One region of the Bariatricus sp. TF06-38A genome, then DNA from elsewhere that is predicted to be linked to it. Evidence: predicted binding sites of a transcription regulator. Region 1 holds the regulator's gene; the other holds the start of a gene.

Region 1 (15,391 bases):
TCTTACCGGTTCCTGTGTCTTTTCTACAAGGTCACGGGTCAGTTCATCGAATTTAGCTCTTGTAAGAGTCATATCAAAATGCTTCGGTCCTTCAGCTGTTGCTGTGATGAACGGAAGGTTGATGTTTGTTGTTGTTGCAGAAGAAAGTTCTTTCTTTGCTTTTTCAGCTGCTTCTTTCAGTCTCTGAAGTGCCATTCTGTCTGTTGACAGGTCTACGCCTTCTTTTGCCTTGAAATCTGCAAGCATATAATCTGTGATCTTCTGGTCGAAGTCATCTCCACCAAGTCTGTTGTTACCAGCTGTAGAAAGAACTTCGATAACGCCGTCACCGATCTCGATAACAGATACATCAAATGTACCACCGCCAAGGTCGTATACCATGATCTTCTGTTCTTTTTCATTGTCAAGTCCATATGCAAGAGCTGCTGCTGTAGGCTCGTTGATAATACGTTTTACATCAAGACCTGCAATCTTACCTGCATCTTTTGTAGCCTGACGCTGAGCATCGTTGAAGTAAGCCGGAACAGTGATAACTGCTTCCGTAACTTTTTCTCCAAGATATCCTTCTGCATCTGCTTTCAATTTCTGGAGGATCATAGCTGAAATTTCCTGTGGAGAATATTTCTTTCCATCGATGTCTACTTTATGATCTGTACCCATCTCACGCTTGATAGACGAGATTGTCTTTTCTGCATTTGTTACTGCCTGACGTTTTGCAGGTTCACCTACAAGACGTTCTCCTGTCTTTGTAAATGCTACTACAGATGGTGTAGTTCTTGCTCCTTCTGTATTTGCGATTACGACCGGCTGTCCACCTTCCATAACCGCTACACAACTGTTTGTTGTACCTAAGTCAATACCAATGATTTTGCCCATTATGAAGACCTCCTGTTAATATTATAAAAATTGTATTTTGCTTTGTTATTTATATAAAGTGTATCGTAAATGCGGTACACGGTATATCTTAGTTTGCTACCTTTACCATGCTGTGTCTTACGACTGAGTCACGGTACATATATCCTTTCTGGAATTCCTCGGCTACTACATTTTCACCAAGTTCTTCATCCTCCACATGCATCACTGCATTGTGGAAATTCGGATCGAATTCCTGACCAACTGCTTCGATCGGTTTTACTCCGATTCCTTCCAGTGTGCTCATCATTTGTTTATAGATCTTATCCATTCCATCTACGAACGGATCATCTTTCTTTTCTTCCGGTACGGACTGAAGTCCGCGTTCAAAGTTGTCTACAATCGGAAGAATTTTTTCTACAACATCTTTGGCTCCGATCTCATACATCGCTGACTTTTCTTTTTCAGTACGCTTTCTGTAATTATCGAACTCAGCCATGTGTCTCGTAAGTTTGTCTGTCAGATCTGCGATCTGCTCATCCTTTTTATCTTTTTTATTCTTCTTTTCAAACAGCTTCTTTTTCTTTGGTTCTTCAGCATCTTCGGAATTCGTCTCTTTACCAACAGCTTCTTCCTCTGTTGCTTCGGTTTCTTCCGCGTCTTCCGGTTCCTGCCCTTTTGCCTCCTGCTCTTCGGCTTCTGCCTCCGCAGCTTTCTTTGCTTCTTCCACTGCTTCTTTTACCATTTCTTCATTACTCATCTTTTTATCCAATGGTTCTTCCACCTTTCTTACTTCTTATTCGAGCTTTTTCGGCTCATCCCTGTGGAATATGTCATCCAGCTCTGCCATCAGTGTCTTAAGCGTCTTCATGACATGTTCATAATCCATTCGCTTCGGTCCGATGATTCCGATGGTTCCCTGCATGCCCTCACCCAACTCATATGTTGCTGTGACTACGCTGCAGTCTTTCATGTTCTCCACATTCGATTCATCTCCGATGTATACCTGGATGTCTCTGTCTTCACCGCCGTTTGCCATTGACTTTGTTACCAGAGCGGCAAGCTGCTGCTTTTCTTCAAAAGCACTGATGATCTCCTGTGCGCTCTGCTTATCACTAAGCTCCGGATACTTGAAAATATTCGTCGCGCCACTGGTGTAAATCTCCATGTCGTCATCCAGCTGGATCACATTCGCTACTGCATCCAGGACACTGCTCATCACACCACTGTGGATCCCTGCCTGTTCTTTCAGTCTTGCGATCACTCCCAGATTGATCTGCTCTAGTGAAGTTCCGTTCAGCGAAGTATTCAGAAGCATATTCAGCTTCAATAGTGCTTCATTGCTGAGCGGCTCATCCAGTGTCACGATCTGGTTCTTTACAATGTTGCCTTCCATCACAATCACAACGATCAGCTGATGGTCATCAACCTGCGAAAGCTGGATAAATTTTAATTTGTTCCCGTTGTAAGTCGGAGTCGAAATCATCGTCGCATAATTCGTGTTGTTCGCAAGAACCTTTGCAACCTGCTTCAGAAGTTCTTCCATCTTGTCAGCCTTCTCAAGCATCTGACCTTTGATTTCGGTAATCTCCTGTTCTTTCTGGCTCATCAGCATATCCACATACCATCTGTAACCTTTATCCGACGGAATCCTTCCTGCTGATGTGTGAGGCTGCATGATATAACCAAGCTCTTCGAGATCTGCCATCTCATTCCGGATCGTTGCCGAACTTAAATTCAGATCCGTATACTTGGAAATCGTTCTGGATCCCACAGGCTCTCCGGTCTCAAGATAGTTCTTAATGATTGCATGTAAGATCTTCGTCTTCCGCTCATTAAGTTCCTGTATGGCTTCCATATGCTACCTCCTTTTTGTTATTAGCACTCGTTATGTCTGAGTGCTAACATTTTCTACGCTTATAAATGTACCACTTACTATTCACTTTGTCAACAGGGTTTATGATTTTTTTATTTTTAGTCCGGTTCCACCCGGATATGCTGTCGGATTCCAATTCAATCGGCAAACCATTCCGATGAGCCTCTGAAAGCGAACATTATGTCAGCAAAGGCTTCCATAATGTTCTGAGTCTCATCTCCATTGCCTCAAATGAATTGGAATCCGACAGCATATCCGGGTGGAACCTCACTCAAGCCTATAATAATCGACTTGATTTGGGCGCTTACAGGACATACTATAAAGGATTTACTTGCTTTTTTAACAATACTGTATTGCGTGGGGCGGGACTTAATGGCTGCGCCATTTTCGTCCGCAAATATTGGGATCGGACTGTTTGAAGATGATGTATTTTCTACTTCCTGGGATTAGGCTGTTTTGAGATGATGCATTTTCTACTTTCTGGGAGCTCCACACTTCCACTTAAACAACAACTGGCTGGAGCAACCGGTTTTTTCCGCACATCATCAAACTGGGGCGTCCCGTCTGTATGTTTTCTGTCTTCCAGGAAGAGGGTGGGGAGTTTGGGAGGAAAGGGGGCGGGGCGACCAGGCAGAAAAGAAGGGATTCCAATTCATTTGAGGCAATGTAGATGAGACTTAAATCATTGTGGAAGCCATTGCTGACACAATGATTGTTTTCGGAGGCTCATCGGAATGATTTGCCGATTGAATCGGAATCCCTTCTTTTCTGCCTGAATCGCCTGCTCCCTTCCTCCCAAACTCCCCACTCGACCGTCAAACCAAAAAATACACACCTCAGCCTCCCGGTCTGATGGTGTGCATTTCTTCTATTATATATAGTACATGTCTTGACTGTATTCACTGTATTCCTGATATTTTTGTTCGAGGTCAGAGAGAAACAGATTCTCAAGGATATCCTGTAGTCCTCTGTTCAGACGTTCGATAACTTCACTCTGTACAGCCTGAGCCGCAGCTCTTCCGTTCTCGGCGCCTTCTACCTCCTCTTCTTCGATGAGATAATCACCTTCCAGCGCACGTAATATTTCCGCAACCGAAATCTTTGTGGCAGGCTTCGCCAACAGGTATCCCCCCTGCGGTCCTTTCACACTTTTGATGATTCCGGCTTTTCTGAGTGCCGCAAATACCTGTTCCAGATACTGCGGTGAAATACTGTTACGCTCTGCAATTGCTGCAAGTGCAACATGGGATTCTTTCGAGTATACGGACAGGTCGATCAGTGCCCGAAGTCCGTATCTGCTTTTCTTTGAAAAATTCATATTCTACTCCGTGAAGAGCGGTGTGGAGTAATATCTGTCTCCGGTATCCGGAAGCAGTGCCACAATCGTCTTTCCTTTGTTTTCCGGACGTTTTGCAAGTTCGATCGCTCCATAAAGTGCGGCTCCCGAAGAAATTCCTACCAGGATTCCCTCTTTCTTTGCAAGCAGCTTTCCTGTTGCAAAAGCGTCATCATTTTCTACAGTAAATATTTCATCATATACAGTTGTGTTGAGTACGTCCGGTACAAATCCTGCTCCGATTCCCTGAATCTTGTGAGGACCACCTTTTCCTGTAGAAAGTACCGGTGAGCTTGCAGGCTCCAATGCAACGATCTTCACATCCGGATTCTGGGATTTCAGATATTCGCCGACACCGGTCAGTGTTCCACCTGTACCAACACCTGCGATAAACAGATCTACTTCTCCGTCTGTATCCTTCCAGATCTCTGGTCCGGTTGTCTTTCTGTGTACTTCCGGATTAGCCGGATTAACAAACTGTCCAGGAATATAGCTGCCCGGGATCTCTTTTGCAAGTTCATCTGCTTTTTCAATCGCACCCTTCATTCCCTTTGCGCCTTCTGTCAGAACAATCTCTGCTCCGTATGCTTTCAGGATGTTTCTTCTTTCTACACTCATTGTCTCCGGCATAGTAAGAATGATACGGTATCCTTTGACTGCTGCAATCGATGCAAGACCGATTCCCGTATTTCCCGAAGTAGGCTCAATGATAACAGAACCTTCTTTTAATAATCCTTTTTCCTCAGCATCCTCGATCATTGCTTTGGCAATTCTGTCTTTTACACTTCCAGCCGGGTTAAAATATTCCAGTTTCACAAGGATTCTTGCCTCTAATCCTAATTCTTCTTCAATATTTTTCACCTCTACAAGAGGAGTATTTCCAACAAGCTCTAAAGCACCATTATAAATTTTTGACATCGTAAGTTCTCCTTTCTTTCCTACTGTTTTGATAGGTTTAACTCGATGATGTCATTATATGCCTATAAAACCTATTTGTCAAGTATACTTTATATTTTTCTGATTTTCCAAATTTTACTCTTCCAGCAGAAACTCTACAAACACACTGTTGCTGACATCGATCCCCCGTTTTGTAAGCCATACTCTGTCATCATCTTGCTCAAGAAGCTTTAAGCTTTCCAGTTTGCAGATCGGTTCACCGTAAATATCCTCCAGACTTTTCCCAAAATACTCTGAAAATTCTTTTTTTGAGATTCCGTTCATTTTCCGCAGTCCAAGAAACATAAATTCCTCCATCTCCTCAGTTTCTGTCAGAAGCTCTGCCTGAAATTTGTTCCTGTAGGAATGTGCATACTCCTTTAACTGATCCGGGTTCGTGTAGCGGCTCATTTTTCCTTCCAGCTTCCTGCATTTTCCATTTCCAATCAGATCCCCGGGAACCAGAGATGCCGCACCAATTCCAAATCCCAGATACGGAATTCTCTCCCAATATCCCAGGTTGTGCCGGCAGGCATATCCCTCCTTAGCATAATTGGAAATCTCGTAACGGTGATATCCGTTCTTCTCCATCAGCGTTTCCGTATCCCAGTACATCTGACGCTCCGCATCCTCATCCGGAAGCTTTGGCCCTTCTTTTGCCTCGTCTTCTACATATTTTTTATAGAAAGTTGTTCCCTCTTCCAAGATCAGACTATATGCAGAAATATGCTCCGGGGAAAGTGCCATTACCTGCTCCAGTGTACGCCTCCAGCTTTCCACCGTCTGCCCCGGAATTGCCGAGATCAGGTCTACATTGATATTTGAAAAACCATTGGCTCTCGCCAGATGATATGCTTCCCGAAATTCTTCATAAGTATGGATTCTTCCAAGCAGACGAAGTTCCTCATCATTGACCGACTGCAGACCGATACTCAGACGGTTCACCCCTGCCTGTCTGTACTTTCGCAGTTTTTCTTCCGTTACCGTTCCCGGATTCATTTCCATAGTGATCTCTGCGTCCTCATCCAACGTAAATATTTCCCTGACCGTATCCATCAGCCGCCCAATCTGCTCACCGGTAAGAAGAGATGGGGTTCCGCCTCCGAAAAAAATGGAAATCACCCTGTAATTCTGCACTGTATCCGGACAGTTTCTGATCTCATCGACCAGCATTTTCACATATTCCTCTTTTTCCTTTTCTCCGGCCGGACCGGAAAGGAAATCACAATATGCACATTTTTTCACACAAAACGGAATATGAATATATAGTTCTAAAGGCTGCATCTGCTTTTCTCCTTTTCTGTGCAAAAGGCAGGAACCTTTCCCTCGGAAACCGCTCCTGCCTTTTTGTGTATACGATGAGCCAAGTACAGATTTGTGCTTGCACAAGAATCTGTCCTTGGCGAATGTACATCATCGAGCTGTTAAGCGAGATAGTGTACAAAGTATACGAATCGAGTAGGAGTCAGCCTGCTCGATTATCCTTTGTCTATCTATTTGTCGTCCAGTTTTAATACACTCATAAATGCCTTCTGTGGAATTTCTACATTTCCAACCTGGCGCATACGCTTCTTTCCTTCCTTCTGTTTTTCCAGAAGCTTCTTCTTACGGCTGATATCACCGCCGTAGCACTTGGCAAGTACGTCCTTACGCATGGCTCTTACTGTCTCACGGGCAATGATCTTGCTTCCCACAGCTGCCTGGATCGGAATTTCAAAAAGCTGTCTCGGAATCTCTTCTTTGAGCTTCTCACACATCTTTCTTCCTCTCTCATAAGCACTTCCCGCAAATACAATAAAGGAAAGAGCATCCACTTCTTCTTTGTTGATCAGGATGTCCAGCTTGACCAGATCAGATTTGACATAGCCGAGCATTTCATAATCAAAAGACGCATAACCGCGGGATCTGGATTTGAGCGCATCAAAGAAATCATAGATGATCTCATTCAGAGGCAGGTGGTATTTCAATACCGCTCTGGTCTCTTCGATGTATTCCATTCCCTGATATTCGCCACGTCTTTCCTGACACAGATCCATGATCGCACCGATAAATTCGGATGTCACCATAATCTCTGCTTTTACCATCGGCTCTTCCATAAAATCAATTTCTGACGGATCCGGAAGATTAGACGGATTGGTCAGGTCGATCACTTCTCCGTTGGTCTTGTGCACCTTGTAGATAACGCCCGGCGCAGTTGTCACCAGATCCAGATTGTATTCTCTTTCCAGTCTCTCCTGAATGATCTCCAGATGCAAAAGTCCAAGGAAACCACAGCGGAAACCAAATCCCAGCGCAAGAGAGGTCTCCGGTTCAAACTGAAGTGCCGCATCGTTGAGTTGCAGTTTTTCCAGTGCATCTCTCAGATCCGGGTATTTGGAGCTGTCTGCCGGATACATTCCGCAGTACACCATCGGGTTGACCTTTTTATATCCCGGAAGAGGCTCAGAACATGGATTTTCCGCACCTGTTACGGTATCACCCACACGGGTGTCCTTTACATTTTTCAGGCTGGCTGTAAAATATCCAACCATTCCTGCTGAAAGCTCATCGCAAGGGATAAACTGTCCGGCACCAAAATATCCAACCTCCACAACATCAGCAGTTGCACCTGTCGCCATCATATGAATCGGCATTCCTTTCGTGATACATCCTTCTTTGATACGGCAGAATACGATAACGCCTTTATACGGATCATAGAGAGAATCGAAAATCAGTGCCTGAAGCGGTGCATCTGGATCTCCTGTCGGAGAAGGGATCTTTGTCACGATCTGTTCCAGAACCTGATCTACATTAAGCCCTGTCTTTGCCGAGATCAGTGGTGCATCCTGCGCTTCAATTCCGATCACATCTTCAATCTCTTCGATCACACGCTGCGGCTCTGCGCTTGGAAGATCGATCTTGTTGATAACCGGCATGACATCCAGATCATGGTCCAGTGCCAGATATACATTTGCCAGTGTCTGCGCTTCTACGCCCTGTGCCGCATCAACGACCAGGATCGCTCCATCACAGGCTGCAAGACTCCGTGACACTTCATAGTTAAAGTCTACGTGTCCCGGAGTATCGATCAGGTTAAAGATATATTCCTCCCCATCCTTTGCCTTATAAACCGTGCGGACTGCCTGTGATTTGATTGTGATACCACGTTCTCTTTCCAGATCCATGTTATCCAGCACCTGTGCCTGCATCTCTCTGCTGGTCAGAAGACCTGTCTGTTCGATAATACGGTCCGCCAGTGTGGATTTTCCATGGTCAATATGTGCTATAATACAAAAATTCCGAATCTTTTTCTGATCCATATGCATATTTTCAGTCTCTCCTTTTTCTTCTTATCTATATCTGATTACTTTTCCCGTTTGCTACTGTACTGCACCAGAAAGAGTTCCACCGAGAGGATATCTCCCATCTTTCCGGTTTTTACATCTTCTTCCGTCTGTACACCGGCTTCTACGATCCCACGCAGCTCTTTCCTGGTAAATGCCTTCGCCTGTGCCCGGTACTTTCCTACCAGGAATGGCATGATTCCCACCTTGGCGGCAATCTCTTTTGGCGGAACCCCAGTACGGTCCATCTCTTTTACCTCCATCAGGATACGGAACTGTCTGGTCAGCAGGTAGAGGATCCGCATCGGCGGTTCCTTCAGTGTCAGAAGATCATAATAGTAATCCAGCGCTTTTTTCTGCTCTTTTGCTGCAACCGCATCTACCATATCAAAAATATGGTTTCCGATCTGCGTAGTACAGATTTCATCAATATCTGCTGCCGTAATCTCCGTGTGGTTCATGCAGTAACAGAATAATTTTTCCAGCTCCTGCCCGAGATTCTCCATGTCATTACCAGTCTTTGCAAGCAGATAGCGCACTGCTGCCTCCGACATCTGAAGCTTCTCTTTTTTCGCCATCCCAAGGATCCAGCGGATCAGTGTCTTTTCATCCTGCCGCTTCAGTTCTACAATATGACCTTTCTCCTTGATCACTTTGTAGAGCTTTCCTCTCTTATCCAGCTCTGATTCCACAAAGATCATATAAGTGGTCTCCGGCATGTTCTTCAGATATTCTGCCAGCTCCGGTGTCGCATTTTTCAGAAAACCGGTATTTTCCAGAACGATCAGCCTGCGCTCTGCAAAAAAAGGTAAGGTCTCGGCAAGGTCGATAATCTCCTTCGGGTTCGTGTTCTTTCCCTCAAAATAACGATAATTCATCGTGTCACCTTCCGGAACCATCGCTTTGACGAAACGGTTTTTATATAATTTTTTCAGATAAGCTTCTTCGCCGTACAGAAGATAAATCTGCTTAAACTGTCCTGTCTTTAAATCTTCATTCAAACTTTTCATGGACTTTGGATACCATATTCCCTTCCATCTGTATACATACTGACAGCACCTCTGTCTTTCGTATTATATAGGCTTACGCCCCATTTTGCAAGTCTTTCCAGTGTTTCCGCATGCGGATGTCCATAACGGTTTTCTTTTCCGGATGAACAGAATGCTGCCCGTGGTCGGATCACTTCCAGAAGCTCTTCGCCGGTCGCATTTCTTGATCCGTGGTGTCCGACTTTCAGCAGATCATAACACGCCGGAAGTTCTCCTTTTTCCCGGAGATTCTTTATTCTCTCTGCCAACAGCTCTTCTCCGGTATTTTCCAGATCTCCAGTAAAAAGCATGGTAATTTTTCCATATTGCAGGTGAAGTACCAGAGAATTTTCATTCCCATTTTCAGATGGCTCACCTTCTCCAGGCCAGAGACAACGCATCTTCAATTTTCCAGACATAAAAATAGTATCCATCTCCATTATCCGTACCTTCGTTCCTGCCTCTTCTGCCAGATTACATAATTTACTAAGCCTTTCATCCCAATATTTCTGTTCCGGAAAAATCAGATACTGGATTTCTACTCCATACTTTCTCCGTTCCAGAAGTTCTTCCACTGCATTTAAGTGATCCACATCCCCATGCGTCACCCACACATAATCCAGCCTCTTTACGCCCCGGAATTTTAAAAATGGTTCCAACCGGTATCTTCCTGCTGCATCTACCGAACTGCTTCCGCCGTCGATCAGGTAATTTTTTCCGTTTCCGTCCCGAAAGAAAAAACAGTCGCCCTGTCCCACATCCAGCATAGTCAGCTCCATCTGCCCTCGTTTCCACTTTGGGATCCCGAGCAGGATGAGCAAGATCCCAGCTGTCACAAGCTGTCTTACCACCTGTTTCCCGGTTTGTCTGCCCTCTTTCTTTTCCTTCCTTTTTCTCCACAAATAAAATAGAAGAACCCCATAATAACAGGCAATCTGCCAGGGCCGTGGTCTTCCCGGAATCCACCTTGCCCCCGGAAGTTCCAGGAGCAGACCGCTCCCTTTTTCATAAAAAAGCAAAATCCACTCTGTTATTTTCCAAAGTGCGCTCTGCATTATATCTCCTGCCCCACACGGAATCAGCATGACTGCCATCCCTGCACTCCCGCAAAGCAGAAGCACGGATGCCATCGGAATTACCAGAAGATTCCAGGCTGGCGCATACAGGCAGGTTTCATAATAGTGCCACAATGTAACTGGCAGCAGAAAAAACCAGAGCCTCACCGACATCCGGACACTGTCTGAAAATCTGCCTTTTTTATTTTCCGAACCAATCAGATAGATACCGAGAACCGCAGCAAAAGAAAGCTGGAACCCTGCCGTAAAAAGCCGCAACGGATTTGCCAGAAGCAAACCAATTTCCGCAATCCCAAGTGCCGTCAATCCATCGTATTCCCTTCCTGTCAGCTCTGCTCCCATCCGGATCAGAAACATGGTAAACGCCCGCAGTGCCGAAACACTCATTCCGGTCATCACCACATAGCTCCCAAGAAGCAGACTTCCCACTACACCGGCCTGTAAAATAGAAAATCCGGTTTTCCTAAGCCCCCGGTAAAGTCCGTTGCCCAAAAAAGAAATATGCAGACCGGATATGGCAAGCAGATGCCCGATCCCTGCCACCCGGTAAAGTTCTTTCACTTTCTCTTCTGTATAAAAAGAATCTCCCAGAAGAACCGCACACAAAATACCCCCTCGACGCTTTCCCATCTCTCTGCAGATCTCATCTGCGGTCCGGTTCCTAAACTGCCACAGCTTTTCCCGGAAGGAAGTCTTTTTCACCTGTTTTTCCAGAACCTTCCCTTTCCATAAGACTGCCTGGATATTCTGCTGCTTATAATAATTTTTCTGGTCAAAATTGCCCGGATTGGCCGCCGGATCAAAAAATCCCACATTGCCTTTAACCAGGATCCGCTGTCCGATTTCCGGACCATTTCCCTTTTCATCCAGATAGACAAGCATCCTCTCGTCAGCAACTGCTTTTCCATTCCCCATCTCTCTGATCTGTATTTTTTTCAGATACAGGATCAGTTTTTCTTCTTTTCTGGTTTTCTGATAAACCTCTCCTTCCACCATCACTTCTTCCGACTCTTTCCAGAGCTTCTCACACCTTGACACACCGAGTCTTCCAAAAATCTTTCCTCCCCCTGTCAGATACAGTACCAGAATCAGTCCTGCCAGAAGTATTCCGGCAAAACCAAGTCTTCGCTTGATCAACCGATCAATCCTCCTTTATCATTTCCTGGTTTCTGCTCAGAGGTTCATCCAGCTTTATACTCTCCTGATATACAATACTGCTGTCTCCGTTGATTGAAATCTGTACTTCAGAGACATTTCCACCATCGATCACTGAATTTACGATGGAATAGATCACCGTCTCCGGACTGACTCCCGGAGCAATGTTCCGAAGTCCTTCATCAAAATTCAGATAGCAGATATGATCTTTGATCGATACACCCAGCAGCTTTGTTCCTTTTGGTATGGTAGCAAGCAGTCTGTTATTGGATGGTCCTCGCATCAGCTGTTCCACTACAACCCGTTCCTTCGACTCATTGCTGTTATACCGCACCGTATCCTCTTCCTTTTGTAGCTTTTCTCCAGATGAATCTGCATAATACAGCGTAAGCTTCATCTCCTGGAAAGAGTTAATAGAAGAGCCTGTGTTCTGTACAAAATCTTCTGCCTGCTGGTATCCATAAGTATTCCCTTTTTTATCCGTAAGTGGCGTTCCATCTACACAGATCATCACCAGATCCACTCCATCAATCTGCGTCAGTGAACGGACAAGCGCTGCCCTGCACAGAACCTCTCTTACCGTATCCATCTTTCCGTAAGCAGCATTATAGTACAGGATCAGCTTTTCATCCTCCAGAGTGTATCTCTCCAGTTTTACCTTTTTCGGCAATGCCGCCTGTGCCTTCACCTCGTCATCACACTTCTGCAGCGCAGACAGCATTCCTTTTACTTCTTCGTCCACCGACTTTCCTGTTCCATCGTAGTCCTTCGGAACCAACGCCGTTCCGCTCTGGTTAATCTGGTAAATCGTGTATTTTGCATCTGCTTTCTGTTCCTTTTTTCTGCATCCCACAATGCCTGTAAGAAGACACACCGCAAGAAGAATGCTTATGATCTGGTAAATTTTTTTCATTCTTCTCATCCTTCCCTCTTGATATAAGTAAGCGGGATCCGGACTGTAAATGTCGTTCCCTCTCCCGGTTCGCTGTAGACCTTGATCGCACCGCGGTGCATGACAACCGCATTTCTTGCAATCGAAAGCCCAAGACCGGTTCCGCCGATCTCACGAGAATGGGACTTGTCCACACGGAAAAATCGCTCGAATATATGATCCGTATCTTCTTTCGGAATCCCGATTCCAGAATCCGCAACCTTCAGATAAAAATACTTATGATCCGCATTTAACGACACGTGTACCCATCCGTTCTCTTTATTGTACTTGATCGCATTTTCCACCAGATTCGTGATCACAAGTGCAATCTTTACCTCATCAATCTCCGCTGTCACTGGACGAAAACTCTCAAATACCAGCTCAATATTACTTTTTGCCGCAAGTGGCTGTAATCTTTTGAGAATCCGTTCTACCAGTTCATTAACATCCTGACTCTTAATATTTAAGTTTGCACCCTTCTTATCCAGTTTTACAAGATCCAGAAGGTCATTGATGATCTTATTCTCCCGCTCGATTTCTTCGGACAAATCACCCATGAATTCCCGGTAAATCTCCGCCGGTGCATCCGGCTGCATCAGCAGTGAATCCGCCAGCACCTTCATAGAGGTCAACGGTGTCTTCAACTCATGGGATACATTTGCCACGAACTCTTCTCTCGATGCATCCAGTACTTTATAGCGGTCCCACAGCTTATTAAATGCATTGGAAATCCGTTCCGTTTCATCGTAAGCATTTTCATGGAGATAATTATCTCCATAGCCTCCTGCCATCTCCTCGATCGATTGAGACATCCTTTTCAGCGGCCTTACAAGCAGCATACCGATGATTGCTGATAAAAAGATCCCGATAATACTGATTGCAACCGTTGCAATTCTTGCCTTTGACTGCAATGCCTCTACATTGTCACGCAGACTGTCTGTAGAAACACTGACCAGAATCATTCCTTTTACCGGCTCTTCCCCTTTTTTGACCGGGACTGCCACTTCAATGTAGCGGCTCTTTCTGTCATAACTTGCCGGCTTCTCGCCGCGGAAGCATTTGACTACATCCTCGGAAATGATCGTCTTTCCCTCCTCCAGATCATAGGTATCTTTCACAATCCGGAATTCATCATCAATAACAAGCACTCTTCCATTGTAAATATTGGATAACTGTGATAGTTCTGTATCGATCACATCAGAAACTCCCGTTTTCAGATAATCAGAATTGACCAGCTGATTACTCAGAATCGTACACTGGTTTTGAATCTCTGCTGTGCGCACGGATACGGTTCTCTGATCATAGCTTTGCAGAATCGCATTCATCAGGATCACACTGGATAATATGACAAATACGCTCAGGATCACCGTTACCCGCACTTGCAGACTTTTTATGAATTTTGGTACAAAAAATTTAACCCCTGAAATAATAGCCAACTCCCCACTTTGTGTAAACGTATTTCGGATCACTTGGATTTACTTCAATCTTCTCGCGCAGTCGTCTGATATGTACATCTACCGTTCTTGCATCTCCCGGATACTCATATCCCCAGACAATATTCAAAAGACTTTCCCTGCTGTAAACCTTGTTCGGATTCATCGCAAGAAGCTCCAGAAGATCAAATTCTTTTGCGGTAAGATTCAGTTCCCTGTCCCCGGAAAAAACTCTCCGGCTTTCACAGTCGATCTTCAGATCTCCCTTTACCACAACTTTACCGCTCGCGCTCATCCCATCTTTTTTAGCGACCCTGCGCATGATTGCCTTCATTCTGGCCTTAACCTCAAGAATGTTGAACGGCTTTGTGATGTAATCATCTGCGCCATATTCCAACCCGAGGATCTTGTCCATATCCTCGCCCTTCGCAGTGAGCATGATGACCGGTACATCTGAGAAATCACGGATCTGTCTGCATACTTCAAATCCATCGTATTTTGGAAGCATGACATCCAGAAGAATCATATCATACTCTTTTCTTTTTACCATCTCAAGTGCTTCCTCACCGTCGTATGCGCAGTCAACTTCCATATCATCCTGTTCCAGGCTGAATCTCAGTCCTTTCACGATCAGCTTTTCATCATCTACTACCAATACTTTTCTGCCCATCTTGCGCACTCCTCTACTCTACCGTTATCTGCTCCCGGATCTTCTGAAAGATTCCTTCCTTGATCCCGTCCACTTTCTTCAGATCCTCTATCTTCCTGAATCCACCGTTTGTCTCTCTATAAGCAATAATTGCTTCCGCGCGGGACTCGCCAATCCCGCTTAAGCTTAAAAGTTCAGCCTTTGTCGCGGTGTTCAGGTTTATTATTCCTGTGTCTTTTCCCATCCCGGCATCTGCCATATCCGATGGTGAACCTTCTTCTTTCAAAGTCTGTTCTTCTTCTCTGGATGGCACATAAATCCTTTGTCCATCTGTCAGATGTGCTGCCTGATTCAGATAAACCTGTCCTGCTGCCTCCGTCAGACCTCCCGCTGCTTCTATGGCATGCGTGATGCGGTCTCCTTCCTGCAGTTCATATACACCGGGTGATGCCACCTCGCCACATACATACACCCAGATCGAACCTTCTTTTTCTTCACCACCCGGATCTGCTTTTGCCTTATCCGGCTTTTCTTCGGCAGCCTTTGATTCTGCCTCGTTTTTCTTATCCCCGGCATCCGCTTCTGCAGCAGCCACACTGGTAAAGGTCTCTTCTTTTTCATGGCATGCTGACAGCATACAGCTGATTCCAAGGAAAATTCCACATATTTGATATAAAATCCGTCTTCTTTTCCGCATACATACTCCTTTTCCGCAGAGCATGTCCCCTCGTACTTCCAAGACATGATTATTGTAACGAATTTTTTTCCAAAAGACAACCTATTTCCACTGAAAAAT
Region 2 (15,391 bases), 180 kb from region 1:
GGCATATGTGGAAAGCGATGAGGAAAAACAGAGTGGAAATGTAATGGTCAATAGTATCGATAAAGATTCAGAACTGACGAAAGAATCCTTTGACTATAAGCAGCATTTCACACAGCCACCTGCACATTACACCGAGGCATCTCTTGTAAAGACACTGGAAGAACTTGGAATCGGACGTCCGAGTACCTATGCACCAACAATCTCTACGATCATTACAAGAAGATACGTTGCAAAAGAGAACAAGAATCTTTATATGACAGAGCTTGGTGAAGTGGTCAATAATATTATGAAGCAGTCTTTCGCAAGCATTGTTGATGTCAACTTTACCGCTTATATGGAAGGACTTCTGGATATGATCGCAGAAGGAAAGGTAGAGTGGAAATCGGTTATCAGCAATTTCTATCCGGATCTGAAAGAAGCGGTTGAAAAAGCAGAAAAAGAGCTGGAAACAGTTAAAATCGAGGATGAGGTAACCGATGTAGTCTGCGAAGAATGTGGAAGAAATATGGTTATCAAATACGGTCCCCATGGAAAGTTCCTTGCATGTCCCGGATTCCCGGAATGCCGCAACACCAAACCGTATCTGGAGAAAATCGGAGTTGCCTGCCCGAAATGTGGAAAAGACATTGTATTGCGCAAGACAAAGAAAGGCAGACGTTATTATGGATGTGAGGATAATCCGGAATGTGATTTTATGTCATGGCAGAAGCCGTCAGAAGAAAAATGTCCGAAATGCGGAAGTTATATGGTAGAAAAGGGAAATAAACTTGTCTGCGGTAATGAACAGTGTGGGTTTGTTAAAAATAAAGAGAAAGATGAAAAATAAATCAAATTTCATTGAACTATTCAGAATTGTATGATAATATATTTGTGTACACATTTTTTTGACTAATTTGTGTGCATAATTTCAACAATATTTCATATTCGTGAAAAATGCGACCGGAAACGCACATTTTTAATAAAAATATATGGAGGCAGATATGAGCGTACAACTATTGGATAAAACAAGAAAAATTAACAAACTGTTGCACAATAATAATTCAAGCAAAGTTGTGTTTACAGATATCTGTGAAGTTCTGACAGAGATTCTGGCATCGAATGTACTGGTAGTCAGTAAGAAAGGAAAGGTACTCGGTGTCAGCACATGCGAAGGAGTCCCGGAGATCCATGAGCTTTTGCAGGACGAAGTGGGAGAACATATTGATCCGATGTTAAATGAACGTCTTCTAAGTATTCTTTCCACAAAAGAGAATGTTAATCTGCAGACACTTGGATTTACAGCTGATGTATCCCAGGGATATCAGGCGATCATTACTCCGATCAACATTGCAGGAGAGAGACTTGGAACTCTGTTTTTATACAGAAAAGAGTCCATGTACGAAATTGATGACATCATTTTGAGTGAGTACGGAACCACTGTCGTGGGACTTGAGATGCTCCGCTCTGTTAATGAAGAGAGTGCAGAAGAGACCAGAAAAGAACAGATCGTACAATCTGCGATCAGCACCCTTTCTTTCTCTGAGCTGGAAGCAATCATCCATATTTTTGATGAACTTAACGGAATGGAAGGGATTCTGGTGGCAAGCAAGATTGCAGACCGTGTGGGAATCACCCGTTCTGTAATTGTCAATGCACTCCGCAAATTTGAGAGTGCGGGTGTGATCGAATCCCGTTCATCCGGTATGAAAGGAACTTACATCAAGGTTGTGAATGATTACGTGTTCAAAGAACTGGATAAGATCAAAAAAGAAAAAATGAATTAAGGATAAAAGTAAAAGAGGGGTATCAGACAAATCTGATGCCCTTTTCTTTAACGGGGAATTATATTTGTAAAAAGGAGAGAAGAGAGCATGTATGATGGAGATAAAGCTGTACTTACGATGGTACAGTATCTGAAAGAAGATAAGGAAAAAGATGAGAATATTTATGAGGCAACAGTCATAGAATATCAGAAGGAGATGGAGCAGGTACATCTGATCCTGCGCTCAGGCAGTCTTTCTGATATTTCACTGGATGCAGTATATGAATGCCGGATCCGGACGATCACTTGTGAGACTGTGTGTACAGGGATGATAAAGGAGCGTTATGAGAACCGTGCAGGTATGATTCTGGTCCTGCAGGTGACGAATGGATTTTATGAAATAAATCTAAAGTAATTATAAAATTCAAAATCGAATGTTGACAAAATAGAAAGAGAGTGCTATCTTATACCTAGAAAGTTTTTAGCACTCGATTTTGTTGAGTGCTAACAAGATAGAGTTAGGAGGAATTATAATGAAATTAGAACCATTAGCTGACAGAGTTGTATTAAAACAGTTAGTTGCAGAGGAGACTACCAAATCAGGAATCGTACTTCCTGGACAGTCAAAGGAAAAACCACAGCAGGCAGAAGTTGTTGCTGTAGGACCTGGCGGAGTTGTTGATGGAAAAGAAGTTACGATGAATGTTTCAGTAGGTGATAAAGTTATCTATTCCAAATATGCAGGTACAGAAGTAGAACTCGATGATGAAGAATACATCATTGTAAAACAGAATGATATTCTTGCAGTGATCAGATAATCCGGCAGGATATCATATACAGATAAAAATCAGATTTTCAGATTAGAACAGAATTTTATTTTTAAGAATCAGGAGTGATAGAAATGGCAAAGGAAATTAAATACGGAGCAGACGCAAGAAAGGCACTGGAAGCAGGTGTCAACAAACTTGCTGATACAGTAAGAGTAACAATCGGACCAAAAGGAAGAAACGTAGTTCTGGATAAATCATTCGGAGCACCGCTTATCACAAATGACGGTGTAACAATCGCAAAAGAAATCGAACTGGAAGATGCATTTGAAAATATGGGAGCACAGCTGATCCGTGAAGTTGCATCTAAGACCAACGATGTTGCAGGTGATGGTACAACAACAGCAACTGTTCTTGCACAGGCTATGGTACACGAAGGAATGAAGAACCTGGAAGCAGGTGCAAACCCGATCGTATTAAGAAAAGGTATGAAGAAAGCAACAGACTGTGCTGTAGAAGCTATCAAGAAGATGAGCAGCAAAGTTACAGGAAGAGAGCAGATTGCAAGAGTAGCAGCTATCTCAGCAAGTGATGACAGTGTTGGTGAGATGGTAGCAGAAGCTATGGACAAAGTTTCCAACGATGGCGTTATCACAATTGAAGAGTCAAAGACAATGAAGACAGAGCTTGACCTTGTAGAAGGTATGCAATTCGACCGTGGATATATTTCAGCATATATGTGCACTGATATGGAAAAGATGGAAGCAAATCTTGACGATCCATATATCCTGATCACAGACAAGAAGATTTCTAATATTCAGGAAATCCTTCCATTGCTGGAACAGATCGTACAGTCAGGAGCAAAACTTCTTATCGTAGCAGAAGATATCGAAGGAGAAGCTCTTACAACTCTGATCGTCAACAAACTGCGTGGAACATTCAATGTAGTTGCAGTAAAAGCACCTGGATATGGTGACAGAAGAAAAGCTATGCTGGAAGATATTGCAATCTTAACAGGCGGACAGGTAATCTCAGAAGAACTTGGTCTGGAACTGAAAGATACAACAATGGCACAGCTTGGACGTGCAAAATCTGTAAAAGTTCAGAAAGAGAATACAGTCATCGTTGATGGTATGGGTGATAAGGCTGCTCTGGAAGCCAGAATCGGACAGATTAAAGCTCAGATCGAAGAGACAACATCTGATTTTGATAAAGAAAAACTTCAGGAAAGACTTGCAAAACTCGCCGGCGGAGTTGCAGTTATCCGTGTAGGTGCTGCTACTGAGACAGAGATGAAAGAAGCAAAACTCCGTATGGAAGATGCTCTTAATGCAACAAGAGCAGCAGTAGAAGAAGGAATCATTGCAGGTGGTGGATCAGCATACATCCATGCATCAAAAGAAGTTGCCAAACTTGCAGAAACTCTGGAAGGTGATGAAAAGACAGGGGCAAAAGTAGTCCTCAAAGCTCTGGAAGCACCATTATTCCATATTTCAGCTAACGCAGGTCTTGAAGGCGCAGTTATCATCAACAAGGTAAGAGAAGCTGAACCGGGAAATGGCTTTGATGCTTACAATGAAGAATATGTAGATATGGTGAAAGCAGGTATTCTTGATCCTGCAAAAGTAACAAGAAGCGCACTGCAGAACGCTACAAGTGTTGCATCTACACTCCTTACAACAGAATCCGTTGTTGCTAACATCAAAGAAGATGCACCGGCTATGCCGGCAGGTGGAGCTCCGGGAATGGGCATGATGTAAGCTAAAAATATGATTTTTAGAAAACTCCTCAGAAGAGGAGTTTTCTTTTTATTATAAAAGTGTTACAATAGTTCTAATATATAAATTTGGAGGTTAGGATATGGGTGATTTTTACACAGAACAGCTGGTGAAGAGGCAGAAAGCATCTTCGACGACGCTGATCAAAGCAATACTTATCATACTTACTGTTCTGTCGGTCGTACTTATATTTATGATCCCATTCGGAATAATTGGTCCGGTGATCATGATCGCACTGGATGTTTTTTTGTTCCGGAGTATGGATGTTGAATATGAGTATTTATTTGTGAATGGGAGTCTTGATATTGATAAGATTATGGCAAAATCCCGTCGGAAAAATATGTTTTCCATGGAGATGACGGATCTTGAGATGATGGCACCTTCCGGTTCGCCGGAACTCAGACCTTATCAAGGACTGAAAGGAACCGATTACAGTTCAGGTATGCCGGGGGCAGATACATATGAGCTGATCGTTGTAAATAACGGGGAAAAGAAAAAAATTATTTTTGAGCCAAATAAGACAGTTTGTGAAGGACTGAAGATGCTGGCACCAAGAAAAGTATTTTGTAAATAATTCCCGAAAGACGTGCAGAAAAGCTTGCAGGTTCCGGGGTACAATTGCATCCAGAAAGACGGTTACGTAAAATTATCAGTGATCTGTAGAAATGTGATTGTCACGGACGGACGAATGTACTCGATAAAGGACTTGACATAGCATAGATTTATGCGTTATCATAGCAGATAATCAAAATTACAGACGAGAGAGAAAGGAAGAAAAATCATGGGAAAGATTATTGGAGAAGGAATCACCTTCGATGATGTACTTCTGGTACCTTCTTATTCAGAAGTAATTCCAAATCAGGTTGATTTATCAACTTATCTTACAAAGGGCATTAAGCTTAACATACCGATGATGAGTGCGGGAATGGACACTGTTACCGAACATCGTATGGCGATCGCTATGGCACGCCAGGGAGGTATCGGTATTATTCACAAGAATATGTCGATTGAACAGCAGGCAGAAGAAGTAGACAAGGTTAAGCGTTCTGAGAATGGTGTTATTACAGATCCATTCTATCTGTCGCCGGAGCATACACTGGCAGATGCTAATGAACTGATGGCGAAATTCCGTATTTCCGGAGTTCCGATCACAGAGGGAAGAAAGCTGGTAGGTATCATTACGAACCGTGACCTCAAGTTTGAAGAAGATTTCTCCAAGAAGATCAAAGAATCCATGACAAGCGAAGGTCTTGTAACAGCACAGGAAGGTATCACCCTGGAAGAAGCAAAGAAGATCCTCGCAAAAGCAAGAAAAGAAAAACTTCCAATCGTAGACAAAGACTTTAACTTAAAAGGTCTGATCACAATTAAAGATATTGAGAAACAGATCAAATACCCACTGTCAGCAAAAGACGCGCAGGGAAGACTTCTGTGTGGTGCAGCGATCGGTATTACAGCGAACTGTCTTGAAAGAGCAGAAGCTCTTGTAAAAGCAAAAGTTGATGTAGTAGTACTTGATTCGGCACACGGACATTCAGCAAATGTACTTCGTACCGTAAGAATGATCAAGGATGCATTCCCGGATCTTCAGGTGATCGCAGGTAACGTTGCAACAGGAGAAGCAACAAAAGCACTGATCGATGCAGGTGTTGATGCAGTAAAGGTTGGTATCGGACCTGGATCCATCTGTACAACCCGTATCGTAGCCGGTATCGGTGTACCACAGATCACAGCTGTTATGGACTGCTACGAAGCAGCAAAAGAGTCGGGAATTCCGATTATTGCAGATGGTGGTATTAAGTACTCAGGTGATATGACAAAGGCGATCGCAGCCGGAGCCAACGTATGTATGATGGGAAGTATCTTCGCAGGATGCGATGAGAGCCCGGGAACATTCGAACTCTATCAGGGAAGAAAATACAAAGTATATCGTGGAATGGGATCTATCGCAGCAATGGAGAACGGAAGTAAAGACAGATACTTCCAGACAGATGCGAAGAAGCTTGTACCGGAAGGCGTAGAAGGACGAGTTGCCTATAAAGGATCTGTAGAAGATACTGTATTCCAGTTAATGGGCGGTCTCCGTTCCGGAATGGGTTATTGTGGAGCACCAGACATCGAAACTCTCAAGACAACAGGACGTTTCGTAAAAATTTCTTCCGCATCCCTCAAAGAAAGCCATCCACACGACATTCACATCACAAAAGAAGCACCAAACTACAGCGTAGATGAATAAGATGCAAAATTAATCAAGAGAGAAGAATCATTTCCGTAAGAGAGACGATTCTTCTCTCTTACATTATCCAACTATTTTCAAACTTCACCCAAACCTTCAACAGTCAACTGAATCACCGGAGAAAGGGAGAATCAGTGTGCGCCGGAGAAAAAACAATTGCCGTTGGATTCGATTGTTGTGCAATGGAGATGAAACACAAAAATCGTGGAAGCCTCTGCTGAACACGATTTTCGCCCTAAGTGGTTCATCGGAATGGTTTGCACAACGGAATCCGGCAGCAATTGATTTTCCGCAGATGTACACGTCCCCTTCCCACCACCTTAATAAAAAAATAATAATTTTTTCAACAATTTCTCACCATTTTATGATAGTCTGGATATAGTTGGGATTCCAACAGAAAATTTGCAAAAAACACAAAAGATTGAGATGACGAAATGAACCGAAGAAAGAAGAAAAACACCAGAGCCAACCTGTACAGGGGTGGCGATGGAAAAAGCTATTATGAGGCGAATAAGAGGCGCAGAATGAGCCGTTATATAAAGGTGGGGAGTACGATCCTGATCACACTGCTTCTTGCACTTTCTATTATGAAGATCAGTGGAAGAGGAATCTTTGCACAGAGAGCATACAGTGAGCTTTCTGATGAAGTGATCAGTGCCCAAAAGCCGGATATTGATGTAGAACTGTTAACTGTGAATGAATATTCAAGACCGGGACTTTCAACCAATGAGATTACCGGAATAGTCATTCATTACACTGCCAATCCTGGTTCGACAGCGATGGAGAACAGAGACTATTTTGAGGGACTGAAGGACAGTCACATTACGCAGGCAAGCAGTAATTTTGTAGTAGGACTGGACGGGGAAATCGTACAGTGCGTACCAACCTGGGAGGTTGCATATGCGTCCAATACACGGAATTTTGATACGGTGTCCATTGAGTGTTGTCATCCGGATGAGACCGGAAAGTTCAACGAGGCAACTTATAAGAGCATGGTACAACTTACAGCATGGCTGTGTGAAAAGTTTTCGCTGACAGAAGAAGATGTGATCCGACATTATGATATTACAGGGAAAATCTGTCCGAAATACTTTGTCGAAAATGAAGATGCTTGGAATCAGTTTAAAAGTGATGTAAAAGCGGTCCTGGATAACGCAAAATAAAAAATATCTATTGATTCACTTCCAAAGTGTCTGCTATAATGTTTTAATACAACGGGCAATTGAAGGCACCCGGAAAGCAGTAGAGTGAGAAACGAGGAATTGATAGATGAACGATTTGGAATTATACCGTGAAGAGCTTGCAAACTGTGATGCGAAGATCACAGAGGCATTAAAAGAAAGATATGCGATCATTGAAAAGATCATGGCATACAAAGAAGAGTATGGTATGCCGATCCTGCAGCCGGAACAGGAAGAAAAGCAGAAGAAGAGACTGATGTTCCGCCTTCACAATGATAAGCACAGAGACGAGATTTATGATGTATTTGAGCGTATCCAGCGCAACAGTAAGAAGATCCAGGCTAGAAAGCTTTTTGATTACAACATTGTCCTGATCGGGTTTATGGGAGCTGGAAAAAGTACGATCTCTGATTATCTTAGCACCATGTTTGCCATGGAAGTGGTTGAGATGGACCAGCTGATTGCAGAACGCGAAGGCATGAGTATTTCCGATATTTTTGAAACCTATGGGGAGGAATACTTCCGTAATATGGAAACCAATCTTCTGATCGAGATGCAGGAGAAGAAGAATGTGATCATTTCCTGTGGTGGTGGTGTGGCAATGCGTGAACGCAATGTCGCAGAGATGAAGAAAAATGGTCGTGTAGTACTCCTTACTGCACATCCACAGACCATTCTTGACCGTGTAAAAGACAGTGACGACAGACCGCTGCTCAATGGACACAAGAATGTAGAATATATCGAGCAGCTGATGGAAGCAAGAAGAGAAAAATACGAGGCGGCTGCAGATATCGTTGTAGATACAGATAACAAGACGGTTCTGCAGATCTGTGAAGATCTGATTCAGAAGCTTCTGGAAATGGATGAGAATCATGTTTAAGACCTTTTATCCGGACGAATATGTAGCGTCCACTTATGTACTGGATTTTGAAAAAATGTATCGGGAAGGCTGTCGTGGACTGGTATTTGACATTGACAATACGCTGGTTCCGCATGGAGCACCGGCAGATGAGAGAGCAATCTGTCTTTTTGACAGGCTGCGCAGCATCGGGTTTGATACATGCCTGATTTCCAATAACCAGGAACCACGTGTAAAGCCTTTTGCCGAAAAGGTGCAGAGCAAGTATGTGTTTAACGCGCATAAGCCTTCCACGAAGAATTATATAAAAGCCATGGAGCTGATGCAAACGGATAGAGGAAACACTGTATTTATCGGAGATCAGCTTTTTACGGATGTGTGGGGAGCGAAGCGTACCGGGATGAAGAGTATTCTGGTGAAGCCGATCAATCCAAAAGAAGAGATCCAGATTGTGCTGAAAAGATATCTGGAGAAGATTGTATTACATTTCTATAAAAAAGAGAACGAAAAGAGAATGTCCTGCAAGTAGGCAGGGCATTTTTTGATAGGAAATTCCGAAGGAACTTCCTATCAAATAAAAGGCACTGCGTGCCAAAGATGTGCACTCGCACGAAGATGAAGAATGTCGCAAGCGACTGCGCTCGGCGCGAAAATGTGCCTTGGCACATTCTTTTTAGTAAAGTAAATAGAAATCCCCCCGGTTCTCATAACGAGAACCAGGGGACATCAGGGGGAATATTATATTTACAAAATCTTATAAGTAGTCATGTTTGGCAAGAACATTCAGGATGTTACGTCCTTCTTCTGTACCTTCGATGATACGGCGGGCACGTACACTGTCACCGATGTTCATGATTTCAACATCTTCATCTTCGAATTCTTTACGGACTGCATCGAGGATCGGAGCGTTTGCTCTCATACCAAGACATACAAATCCATAATCGAATAGCATTTCTTTTTCATTTCCTTCTGGCGTTTTAACAAGGAAGGAATCTGCTTTAACTTCAAGAAGAGCAGTATTCGGACACTGTTTTACACCATATTTATCCATCAGTGCAAAGGTTCCGACTTTGGATACCGGATCAATTCCGTTACCGATTACCGGCATCATTTCCACAATGCTTACATCAGCGCCACGTGGAGCAAAGAATTCTACTACGTCAAGACCTACGGCACCTCCACCGATAACAACGACTTTTTTACCTTTCAGATCTTCTGGATATTCCATAACATGGTTGATCATATTTGTAATAGAAGAAACTTTTCCGCCCTCTTTGTCAATATTCTCATGAAGACCCTTGATCGGTGGAAGGAGCGGATTAGAACCGGTAGCATTTACAATAATGTTCGGGTTCATGCTTCTGATCATTTCAATCGTAGCTTCCGTGTTCTTGAAGATGAACAGGTTTTTCAGCTTGCTTGCGCGATGGATCAGATAGTTCGGGAAGTCAGCAAGTCTCTTCTTATCCGGGATCTTGGAGATCAGGGCGGCAAGTCCGCCGAGTTCCGGTTTCTTCTCGATCAGGAAAGTAGTGCATCCAACCTCGGCAGCTGTACATGCAGCTTCCAGTCCGGCAGTACCACCACCGATCACAACAACATTGCAAGGCTTGTTGATTTTCTGCTTTTTGTAATCTTCGCCGCCATTTACAGATGGGTTAACAGTACAACGGATCGGACGGTTGATTCCGATACGGTGTCCTGCACATCCGATGTTACAAGAAATACATTTACGGATATCACATTCATCACCGAATTCTACTTTATTTACCCATTCCGGATCAGCGATCAGTCCACGTCCCATACCGATCAGGTCAGCATCGCCTTTTGCAAGAATATCTTCAGCAACCTGTGGGTTACGGATGTTACCCATTGTCATACATGGTTTGCCGTAACGTTCTTTTACAGCTTTTGCCATATAAGAACGCCATCCATCCGGAAGGTAATTGGCATCAATCTGGTACTGGATGGATCCGTTCAGACCGGCAGATACGTCGAATACGTCAACTTCTTCCTGGAAGTACTGAAGGTAATCAAGACAGTCATCCAAAGTATTTCCGCCTTCCATAAATTCATCCGCACTGATACGAACAAAGATAGGGAAGAATGGTCCAACCTGTCTTCTAACTTCTTCAATAACAAGTTTTGCAAGTCTTGCACGGTTTTCCGGAGATCCGCCGAATTCGTCTGTTCTCTTATTTGTAAGAGGTGAAAGGAACTGGCTTATAAGGTAAGAATGTCCTGCGTGGATTTCTACAGCGTCAAACCCTGCGATCTGAGCACGTTTTGCGGCTTCACCGTATTTTTTTACAATATGCATGATTTCATCTTTTTCCAGTGGACGCGGGATTTCACCGCCTGCTTTTGAAGGAACATCAGAAGCAGAAACCGGCTGCATATTGATACGTGCTGACTGTGCAGAAGCACCGGCATGATTGATCTGGATTGCAATGCAGGATCCATGTTTGTGTACTGTTTCGCAAAGTTTGAAAAGTCTTGGAATGTAGTTATCCTGATCGATACGAAGCTGTGTGGTTCCGTTAGATCCCTGTGGAGAATCAACGCTGGCGTTCTCTACGATGAGAAGTCCTGTACCGCCTTTTGCACGCTGCTCGTAATAATTGATATGAAGAAAACTCATTTCACCATTCTGTTCACCGTAGTTGGTTCCCATTGGAGTCATGACGATACGGTTCTTGACCGTCATATGTTTGATGGTAAATGGCTCGAAAATGTGTTTGTATTTGCTTTTCATTAGAAATTCCTCCGTAAAAATGACTTAATAATCAAAATAAAATGATGTGAGTGTCAAAAGTAAATTTTGCCACTCACTGATGTAATCGGATTGCTCCATTGCTATGCAATTCCTGCAATCCTCAAAAAATCTTAGTCACACGAGGTTGTCTTATACCGGCTTGGGCGTACCGGTTTTTGTTAAATCCATTATAATCACAAAAAACTGAAAAATACAAATTGAAAATACATAGAAAAATAATAGAATATAACTATAGAAACAGAGAAAAAGATAAAAATAAAATTATACCAGGAAGACGGGAAATGGAAAAAGATAGACAATTTAAACAAAACTATAGAATAATTAAATAATTTATGCTATGTTTAATATAAGAACAGGAAAGAGGGTGATGGTTTTATGAATCTGAATCAGTTGCATTACTTTGTGACACTAGCACATATAGAACACTATACCAGAGCGGCGGAAATGCTGTCCATTACGCAGCCAAGTCTCAGCCATGCCATCAGTATGCTGGAGCAGGAGCTTGAGACAAACCTGTTTGAAAAAAGAGGGCGTAACGTTGTACTGACAAAGTACGGAAAAGTATTTCTGGAATATGTAGAAGAAGCTTTAAAGATTCTGGACAGTGGTGTAAAAAAGACAAGGGCGTTGACAAGTGACACCGGCGGGGTGATCGATCTCGCATATATTTTTACGCTTGGAAGTGTATTTGTTCCACAGCTTGTAGGCGGTTTTTTGAAGGAACACGAAGACTGGGATGTGAATTTCCGTTTTTCTGTCGGAAATACGACAGAGATTATACAGGGGTTGAAAGAGGAGAAGTATGACATCGCTCTCTGCTCGCGAAAAGAAAAAGAATCCGGGATTGATTTTGTACCGATCGCTAAGGAAAAATTGGTTGTTGTTGTTCCAAGAGACCATGAGCTTGCCGGAAGAGGATCTGTTGATCTGAAGGAAACACTTCCTTATCCCCAGGTATATTTCACCAAGAACAGCGGGCTCAGACCGGTGATCGACCAGTTGTTTGAACAGACCGGAGGGACACCGAAGATAGCATATGAGATTCTGGAAGATGCATCGATGGCAGGTCTTGTGGCAGAAAATTTTGGAATTGCGGTAATGCCGGAGATTCCTATACTTAAAAATCTGAATGTAGATGTACTGGATATTGAGAATCCACCATACGAACGTTATATATATCTGGCGAAGCTGAAGGAAAAATATCTGGCGCCGGTTGTAAAAGAATTTATTGAATATGTAAAAGAAAGCAATGGGAAGGCACTTTAATAGGCCTTCCCATCTCTTTTGACAAACTGGATGAAACGTTTGACAGCGGGAATCTGGTATTTGTCGCGGATGTATCCCATATAAACGGTGTGGGTAAGGTCTGCATCGGCAAGCGGGAGTACGGTTACATTTGCCTGATCAACCGCATCGACCCTGGCAACCAGGGCGATTCCGAAATCTTCGGCAACCAGGGCAGCAATTGCGTTTTCATCCGGACACTCACAGACGATGTTTACCTTCAGCTTCTTTTCTTTATAGAAGTTACGGGTGAAGCCACCGAGTCCGGAATAGCGGTCATACCCGATCAGAGGATAGTCAGTAAGGTCACTGTAACAGACGGATTCTTTCTGGACAAGAGGATGTTCTTTTGGAGTAATTACAACCATATTCTGGTTCAAAATGGGTACAAAGGAAATATCCGGTTCATCCGCAACGAAAGAACCAAAGATCACATCGTGGCGGTCGGATTTGAGCCCCTGGATCATATCTGCAGTGTGCGTTTGGTTAAAATTGAAGGTTACATGCTTGTTGCGGTCTATATCCAGGAAGGATCGCACTGTATGCGGAATATAGTAGTTTGCCAGCGGAAATACATAGGCGATATCAATATGTCCACCGCTTCCGGCAAGCTGCTTCATCTTATGCTCGGCAATATGTACCTCCTCTAGGATCCGGTTGACATGTTCCAGGAAGACGCGGCCGGATTTGGTGAGGACAACATTGCGTCCCTGATGTTCAAAAAGCATCAGTCCAAGTTCTTCTTCCAGAAGCGACATGGACCGGCTGAGGCTTGGCTGGGAGATCTTAAGTACTTCTGCAGCCTGTCGGAAATGCTGCAGGGTTGCTACTTTTTGGAAATATTCAAGCTGATTTAGCGTCATGGTAAAAAATCCTTTCTATATTATATAAAATAATCATACCATAACTGATGCCAAAAAGCTATCAAAAACACACATAAGATATATTTGAACTATCAAATGATATCGTCTATAATTTAACTATCAAGAGGTTGTTTAAAAATTAACAAAAATTGGGCAAACGTTAAAAACATTCTCAAAGAACAAAGAAATAAATTTCGATGGAAGAAGAAAAGGAGAACAAATCATGGCAGAGAGAATTACAGGACACACAGAACTTATCGGACTTATGGCTTATCCAATCAGACATTCAAGTTCACCGGCAATGCATAATGAAGCATTTGCTTACCTTGGACTGGATTATGCTTACCTTGCATTTGAAGTTGACAACAGCACACTGGAAGATGCAGTAAAAGGACTTCGTGCTCTGAAAATGGTAGGATCTAACGTGTCTATGCCAAATAAAACAGTTGTTGGACAGTATCTGGACAAATTATCTCCGGCAGCAGAGCTTTGTGGAGCAGTTAACACAATCGTAAATGAAGATGGTGTTTTAACAGGACACATCACAGATGGTATCGGATTCATGCAGGCATTAAAAGATAACGATATCGATGTGATCGGAAAGAAGATGACAATCGCAGGCGCAGGCGGAGCTGCTACAGCAATTGAAATCCAGGCTGCACTTGACGGTGTAAAAGAAATCTCTATTTTCAACATTCATGATAAATTCTGGGCAAACGCTGAAGAAACAGTAAGAAAGATCAATGAAAAGACAAATTGCAAAGCTACTCTTTACGATCTGGATGACAAAGAAAAATTAAGAGAAGAAATGAACGATTCATACATCTTCGTAAACGGAACAGGTGTTGGTATGAAACCACTGGAAGGAATGTCAGTTGTACCGGATAAATCATTCTTCCGTCCGGAACTTATTGTTATTGATGTTCCTTACTCACCACTGGAAACAAAGATGCGTTCTATGGCAAAAGAAGTTGGATGTAAGACAATGAACGGTCTTGGAATGATGTTATTCCAGGGAGCAGCAGCATTCAAACTCTGGACAGGAAAAGAAATGCCGATCGAACACATGAAAGAAGTATTAAACATCAGATACGATGATTAATACCCGGCAGGCTTGTATTGAATATAAGAAGAAATCGAAAAAATTTGAAAAACAGGAATGTGAGGAAAAGAGATGAATAAGAAATACATACCCAGCGCCCTGATCCTTTATTTAAACTACTTTATCCACGGTGTCGGATGTTCCATCCTTGGACAGGCAGTCATCAAGGAAGCACTTGCCGCTTCCTGGGGCGTAGAAGTTATGGCAATCACTGCAATTTCAGCAGCACTCGGACTTGGACGTCTGATCGCGCTTCCGTTCGCCGGACCGCTTTCTGACAAACTCGGACGTCGTATTTCAACAGCGATCGGTAGTGGATCCTATGCAATCTACCTGATCGGACTTGCACTTGCATTTAATGCAGGAACAAATGGCGGATACCAGATCGCATATATCTGTGCAATCGTTGGTGGTATCGCAAACTCTTTCCTGGATACAGGAATTTACCCGGCTGTTTCAGAAATCATTTACAAAGCACCGGGCGTTGCAACTATGGGGATCAAATTCTTTATTTCTGTATCGCAGATGCTTTTACCGTTCGTACTTGGTGTAACTGTCGCTACAACAGCAACAGGAGCAACCTCTTACAACACACTGTTCTATGCATGTGGAATCGCTTATCTTGTACTTCTGGTACTGGTTATGATCTTCCCACTCCCGGATACAGATCAGAAAGCAGCGGGAAAGAAAGAAGGCCTGATCGACAGCTTAAAGCATACCCATTTCTCTGTAGAATCCATCGCAATGATCCTGATCGGATTCACATGTACAGGTACCTTCCAGTTATGGTTGAACTGTGCACAG

What was found. The regulator HrcA, encoded in region 1, represses chaperone genes, less so after heat shock. The targets are predictions, from matches to a motif close to TGTTAGCACTCNNNNNNNNNGAGTGCTAACA.
Region 2: a site for HrcA is predicted at 2,221-2,251, ahead of PG418_RS03155 (co-chaperone GroES). Genes of this name have one in related genera too.

Annotation. Positions count from the first base shown of each region.
Region 1 covers NZ_JAQFCE010000002.1:19,163-34,553, reverse strand. Annotated here, with positions in the region: gene dnaK (molecular chaperone DnaK) at 1-876, opposite strand, end outside; gene grpE (nucleotide exchange factor GrpE) at 965-1,612, opposite strand; gene hrcA (heat-inducible transcriptional repressor HrcA) at 1,649-2,710, opposite strand; gene PG418_RS02330 (RrF2 family transcriptional regulator) at 3,600-4,046, opposite strand; gene cysK (cysteine synthase A) at 4,050-4,982, opposite strand; gene hemW (radical SAM family heme chaperone HemW) at 5,097-6,284, opposite strand; gene lepA (translation elongation factor 4) at 6,494-8,305, opposite strand; gene holA (DNA polymerase III subunit delta) at 8,344-9,333, opposite strand; gene PG418_RS02305 (DNA internalization-related competence protein ComEC/Rec2) at 9,330-11,564, opposite strand; gene PG418_RS02300 (GerMN domain-containing protein) at 11,569-12,495, opposite strand; gene PG418_RS02295 (sensor histidine kinase) at 12,501-13,982, opposite strand; gene PG418_RS02290 (response regulator transcription factor) at 13,927-14,616, opposite strand; gene PG418_RS02285 (helix-hairpin-helix domain-containing protein) at 14,630-15,292, opposite strand; gene PG418_RS02280 (DMT family transporter) at 15,374-15,391, opposite strand, start outside.
Region 2 covers NZ_JAQFCE010000002.1:200,300-215,690, forward strand. Annotated here, with positions in the region: gene topA (type I DNA topoisomerase) at 1-826, shown strand, start outside; gene codY (GTP-sensing pleiotropic transcriptional regulator CodY) at 981-1,763, shown strand; gene PG418_RS03150 (hypothetical protein) at 1,851-2,156, shown strand; gene PG418_RS03155 (co-chaperone GroES) at 2,275-2,559, shown strand; gene groL (chaperonin GroEL) at 2,643-4,268, shown strand; gene PG418_RS03165 (DUF6106 family protein) at 4,369-4,860, shown strand; gene guaB (IMP dehydrogenase) at 5,068-6,522, shown strand; gene PG418_RS03175 (peptidoglycan recognition protein family protein) at 6,957-7,685, shown strand; gene PG418_RS03180 (shikimate kinase) at 7,792-8,583, shown strand; gene PG418_RS03185 (YqeG family HAD IIIA-type phosphatase) at 8,576-9,091, shown strand; gene PG418_RS03190 (oxidoreductase) at 9,317-11,317, opposite strand; gene PG418_RS03195 (LysR family transcriptional regulator) at 11,714-12,604, shown strand; gene PG418_RS03200 (LysR family transcriptional regulator) at 12,601-13,485, opposite strand; gene PG418_RS03205 (shikimate dehydrogenase) at 13,709-14,587, shown strand; gene PG418_RS03210 (MFS transporter) at 14,660-15,391, shown strand, end outside.